DNA from 2 places in the Clostridium sp. TJA032 genome. Region 2 is predicted to be linked to the other one. Evidence: riboswitches for the same ligand, from Rfam matches in the RefSeq annotation. Region 2 holds a riboswitch; the other holds the start of a gene.
The links. Region 2 has a riboswitch for cobalamin ahead of AC4FRL_RS02530 (sirohydrochlorin cobaltochelatase). Riboswitches for the same ligand answer to the same signal wherever they lie in the genome.
Positions count from the first base shown of each region.

Region 1: another riboswitch for cobalamin. It lies ahead of AC4FRL_RS01925 (ABC transporter substrate-binding protein); the one in region 2 lies ahead of AC4FRL_RS02530 (sirohydrochlorin cobaltochelatase).

Region 1 covers NZ_JBZEFB010000001.1:422,570-425,777, reverse strand. Annotated here, with positions in the region: gene AC4FRL_RS01930 (FecCD family ABC transporter permease) at 1-293, opposite strand, end outside; gene AC4FRL_RS01925 (ABC transporter substrate-binding protein) at 280-1,197, opposite strand; cobalamin riboswitch at 1,446-1,623, opposite strand; gene cobD (threonine-phosphate decarboxylase CobD) at 1,704-2,768, opposite strand; gene AC4FRL_RS01915 (cobalamin biosynthesis protein) at 2,765-3,208, opposite strand, start outside.
Region 2 covers NZ_JBZEFB010000001.1:549,297-552,504, forward strand. Annotated here, with positions in the region: gene cbiD (cobalt-precorrin-5B (C(1))-methyltransferase CbiD) at 1-379, opposite strand, end outside; gene AC4FRL_RS02525 (precorrin-8X methylmutase) at 399-1,031, opposite strand; gene AC4FRL_RS02530 (sirohydrochlorin cobaltochelatase) at 1,034-1,873, opposite strand; cobalamin riboswitch at 1,997-2,174, opposite strand; gene AC4FRL_RS02535 (3D domain-containing protein) at 2,393-3,208, shown strand, end outside.

The DNA of each region.
Region 1 (3,208 bases), 130 kb from region 2:
GAGGCTAAAGGATTTTTTAATATTGATTGAATTATAGCTCCACTAACCGCAAGAGAAGCTCCAACTCCAAAAGCTAATAATACTCTTGGTAGTCTAATTACCCAAATAATTGCTACGTCCTCTGGTTTTATCCCTGCTCTAAGAGGAATATTTAAAATCTTATTTCCTACTATAGAGATAGTATCCCATATATTAATATCGGAACTTCCAAAGGAAGTTCCGATACATAATACTAATATAACTAATGGAATAGATAGTAATATTAGCAATTTTCTTTTTTTAGATTCCTGCATACTCTTCTGGATAAATATCCTTTGCCATTTGTTTTAATACAGTTACCACATTTTGACTTCCACGTGATGATGCATTATTATCTACTAAGAATATCTTATTATCCTTAACAGCAGTTATTGAATTCCAACCTGGACGTTTAGCAATTAATTCTGTAGCATTTTCAATATAACTTTCATTTGTTAATATAACATCTGGATTAGCTTTTATTACAGCTTCCTCACTTGGAGATATCCATCCTTTTTCATCCTTAAATATGTTTTCTGCACCTACTATATCTAATAAGTTATTTAAGAAAGTATCATTTCCAAAACTATAAAGTTTTGAGCCAGAGCCAATTTCAAAATAAACAGTTTTCTTGTCTTTTATTTTTTCGCCTATAGATTTTATTTTATCTACTTCGCTCTTCATAGAATCAACCATTTTCTTTCCTTCAGCTTCTGTTCCTGTTAACTTAGCTAAGAAATCAATATCTTCATATATTCCATCAATGCTTTCGCTAGTTGGAATATATACAACTGGTATTCCTGCTTCTTTTAAAGCCTTAAATGGATCTTCTTTTCCTGTTCTATTATGTCCTGAAGCTATTATTACATCTGGTTTAAGTGCTACTATAGCCTCTGCATCTGGATTTCTAAAGTCTATTTTAGGAATATCAGGATTTAATCCCTTAACATCAGCAGAATACGTATCAACAGCAACTATTTTATCAGCAAGACCTAAACCAACTAATATTTCAGTATTAGATGGAGCCGTTGAAACTATCCTTTCAATTTTTTTAGGTACTGTAAATTCAGTTCCCTCCATGTCTTTCATGGTTACTGTCTTGCTTCCACAGCCAGTAAAGATTAGTAATGCCATCATACTTATCATTAATAATGACAATACTTTTTTAAAGTTTTTCATACTATTCCTCCAATTTTACTTTATAGTTTTTTAAGCTTATGAAGGAAATTTCTTTAACCTATGAAACTTATATTATTTAATTTTTCCTAAGTCTCAACAAATCAAATATTTGTTCATAAAACTTAAAAACTAAAATATTTTTTTGAGGCTTAGATTACTACGTAGAAAATAAAAAAACATACCACTAAAGAAGGTATGTTAGGCATATTTAGGTACTACGCACCCTACTATCCTACCCTCAGAAGACAGTAGTACTTAAATAAAAGGCAGGTATCCCGACTTTGCTTCATCCTCCATCTCGTCTTCCCACAACAAGCTTGCAGTGACATATTGAGATTTTGTCTGCTTCACGGTTACTGAGGTAGTTGAAGACTTTAACTTCATTCCCTATTAAGCGAAAATCGCACCAATTATTAGTTAATCATTTTGATTATATTATTATATTTTATCCTTGTCAAACACTCTTTATAAGCTTTAATATTAAAATTTTTTAATATATAAATGATTTATATTTCAATCTGTGCAAGCGCTTCTAAAAGCCTTTTATTTTCCTCTCTAGTTCTAACAGCTACTCTATAAAAACTATCATCTAGTCCCTTATAGTTATTGCAACTTCTTATTATAATACCTCTCTTAATTAATTGTTCTCTTAAATTTATATTTTTATGCACCTTAAAAAATATAAAATTTACAGCCCCTTTAAAAGGAGTTATATATTTAATCTCTTTAAGACCCTTATATAAAAAATCATTTTCTTTCTTTACATAATTTACAGTTCTTTTTATATAACTTCTATCTTTTAAGGCTTCTCTTCCTGCATAATCTGCTAAGGTGTTTACACTCCAGGGAACCTCTACTTCCTTAATTTTGTCTAAAAAAACTTTATTAGAACATAATCCATATCCTAATCTTATTCCTGGAAAAGCAAAGAGCTTAGTTAAAGATTTAACAATAATTAGATTATTGAACTTATCTAATTCTTTAACAAGTGAATATTTAAAATTATCCTCAACAAAATCTAAAAAAGATTCATCAAAAACTACAGTAATATTAAATTTTCTAGCTTTCTCTAAAACCTTTAAGGAAAAATCTTTAGAAATTAAAGCACCTGTTGGATTGTTTGGATTACATAAAAATATAATATCTAAACCTTCTTTAATTTCACCTAAGAAGTCTTCATCTAATGAATACTTATCTTTTAAAAGATAATAATTCACTTTACAATTAATAGAATTTAATGCATCTTCATATTCTGAAAAAGTTGGTGCTATTATAAGAGCTTCCTTAGGTTTTATTCCTCTTACTATATTAAAAATAACCTCTGCTGCTCCATTTCCTAATACTATATTTTCTAAAGAAACTTCCTCAAAGTTAGAGATTTCACTTTTTAAATTATAGTAAGTTATATCTGGATATCTTTCTATGTGATTTATTCCTTTAATTATAGCTTCTTTTACTTTTTCAGCTATGCCTAAAGGATTTATATTAGCAGAAAAATCAATAATTTCTTCTTCCTTTAAATTATAAAGCCTTTTTATTTCCTCAACATTACCACCATGACCTAAATTCATATAATCACCTCTAAAATAAATCTAATAATAAGGGCTAAAACCATTCCTAAAAAAGAAACCATACTTAATATTTTATTAGTTTTATAAACATCTAAAATTTCTATCTTCTTTTTAAAATCTCCTATAGTTGGCTTTTTAACAAGTTTTCCAAAGTAATAATTTTCTCCTCCAAGTTTTATTCCTAATGCCCCAGCTACAGCAGCTTCTGGATGAGCACTATTAGGACTTGAATGGTTATATCTATCTCTTTTATATATTTTAAAGCTATCTTTCCAATTAAATCTTAAAATAAAAGATGAAATAATTATAAGATAGGCTGTTATTCTAGCTGGGATATAATTAAATAAATCATCTAACTTAGCTGAAAAAAATCCAAAATCTTTATATTTATCATTTTTATATCCAAACATTGAATCACAAGTATTTACTGCTTTATATAA
Region 2 (3,208 bases):
GAACAGGATTTATAGCACTTTCTCCCTTTTTTACAAAAAGACCTTCTTTTGTAACAACTCCAACACCTTCTCCTCCACAAAGAATAAAACCCTCTTCTATTTCTTCTGCCTTTGCAAAAATTTCAAGTCCAGAAGTTGCATCTATGTCGTCTCCTCCATCCTTTATAACAGAACAGGAAACTTTATCTTTACAAAAATTTATATTATGTATCTCTAAATTAAGTTTTATATTTTTAGGAGTAGTTATATCTATAGAGCTTATGTTGTTTTTATTAAAAAGCATATAGGTTGCTGCCTTAGAAGCTGCTGCTGCACAGGAACCTGTTGTATAGCCACACCTTAGTTTTTTGCCTCCACTTTCTACATACATATCAAACATTTGTTATACCTTCTTTAATTTACATTTCTCTTTTGTAATTCATATAAAGTAAAGCATTCATTATAGCTGCTGCTACAGTACTTCCACCTTTTCTTCCTCTAACTCTTATATAAGGAGTATTAATACTCTCTAAATCTTCCTTACTTTCACTTGCTCCTACAAAACCTACTGGTACTGCAATTATAAGTTTTGGCTTAGCTTTTCCTTCTTTTATAAGTTCTCTAAGCTTAAATAAAGCAGTTGGTGCATTACCAAAAACAAATATATCTACATTTTCCTTTGCTGCAAGTTCAACTCCTGCCATTGACCTTGTAATATTATTTTCCTTTGCCATTTTAAATACTTCTTCTAATCCAACATAACATTGAACTGATGAATTTAATACCTTTAAAGCTCTTTTATTAATTCCAGATAAAGCCATAGTTGTGTCTGTATATATTTTAGCTCCGTTTTTTAAAGCAGATATTCCAGCTTCGATAGCATCTTTGCTTATATCTATTAAATCTTCATACTCAAAATCTGCCGTAGTATGTATTACTCTCTTTACTATATTTAGTTCTTCCTCTGAAAAGTTCCTTTCATTTTTCATTTCTGAACCTATAATTTCAAAACTTTTTTCTTCAATTCCCATAGGACTTTTCATATAATCCATTATTATTTTCTTCCTCTCTTGTGTTTCTTTTTAGTTTCTCCAAGACCTTTGTAGGTTTCCTTTATAACATCATTTATCCTTTGTATATATAAGTTGCAAAACTCATCATATTCTCCTAATCCCTTTAAGATTACCTTAGCAGAAACTCCTGAAGCTTCAAACCTACTTTTCCATGAATCCTCTTCCTCTGAAGCCATATCATTTTTAGCATGGTCTCCTGCTACAACCATTAAAGGAATTATAGTTATTTTATTAATATTGTTTTTCTTAACTCTTTTTAAAACATTTGAAAAATTAGGATATCCCTCTACTGTTCCTACAAAGACATCATTATAATCCTTATCTTCTAAAACAGATTGTAAGCATCCATAAACAGCATTAGATGGATTTGCACTACCATGTCCTACAAAAACACAAGGAGAATTTTCTTCAATTAAATTCTTCATAGTGTCTATAAAACAAGAATAATCATCAGGACCTCCTTCAAAGCCTTCATAATAAAAAATAGGTCTTCCTATTTCTATTTTTTTAAACATAGGTCTATTAATATCTACCATATGTTTTATGTAATCAAATTCTTCCCCAGGAATAATATGAAGTGGCTGAACTATAACTTCTTCATACCCTTCTTCTCCTAACTTTTTAAGAGCATCTTCTGGAAATAATACCTCCATATCATATTTTTCTTTTAACTTTCTAACTATCATATGTGAAGTAAAACTTCTAAAAACATCATAATCTTTAAAGCTCTCTTCTATAGAATCTTCAATTTTTTTTATAGAGTTATTTATTGCCTCTATATGACTTGTTCCAAAACTTACTACTAATATAGCTTTTTTCATTTTTCACCTCTAAAAACATTAAAAATAAAAAGCATCTGTGCTACAAAGAACAGATGCTTTTGAATCAAAGTAATTATTTTCCAAAATTATGAACAATAAATACTAATCTCTTCCCTCCGAAGCTTAGTTTATAAATTTTAGGCAGGTATCCTGACTTGAGGCTTATCCTTATTTCACCCTTCCCAATTTTTTAAAATTAGTGGCTTATAGAAACTCGTATCCTCTTACAGTAGCGGGGGCTGTAGTGGATTTTAACCACTTTCCCTTTTAATCAAATCAAACCTAAAAATACAAAATATTATTTTTTTTAATTATAATATATAATTTTAATTATTTCAATATAAGGTGAATTTCTTATTTTTTATCTTTGTAGTATAATGTAATTGTTAACTTTTTCTTACCATATTTTAAATCTTTAAAGGTTAAATTTGTGTTACAATTACCTTTTGTGTTATAATTCAGTAAAACGTTATGAAATACACTTAAGTTGTGGAAAATTTAACTAAAGGAGTGTAGTTTATGCAAAAAAGACTTTTATCAGCGTTAATCGCTGCGTCAATTACTTTATCAACTAGTAGTGTGGTTTTTGCTGATACAGTAAATGACAAAAAATCTACAATAGAGGAGAATAAGGTAAAATATTCACAGTTAGATAACCAAGTTATTTCCCTAAACTCTGAAGTATCAAAGCTTAATAATGAGATTGAAGAACTTAATTCTAAATTAGAAGAAAATAAAGCTAAAATGAAAAGTACTGAGGAGAATTTAAAAGAGACTGAAGAGAAAGTAGACACTTTAAAAGCTGAAATAGAAGATAAGCAAGAACTTTTAGGGAAAAGAATGCGTGCTATGTATAAGGGGCAAGATACTATGAACCCTATAGTATTTTTACTTAAATCAGAAGATTTTTCTGATTTACTAACTAGAGTTGATGCTCTTGCAAGAGTGTCTGCCTTAGATAGAAACCTTATAAATAGTTTAGATACGCAAAAAGATTCTCTAAATAATGATATAGAAAAACTAGAGAGTGATAAAAAAGAACTTAAAGAACTTAAGGCTTCAACAGAAACCTCTCTTAAAACTTTAGACAGTAAAAAATCTGAAGAACAAAAGAAAATAGAAGAATTAAATAAACAAAAAGATGCTGTTTTAGGAGTTATTAAAGATAATGAAATGTCATTAATTTCTCATTCTGTATCTATTATAGATTCTTCTTCGTCCCTTTCGGAACTTGAAAGTGCTGTAAGCACATTAAACCAATTAATCCCACAACTTAACATTGATTCTGTAAAGGATGTAGCTAACAAATCTTTAGAGGTTGCAAATAAAAAAATT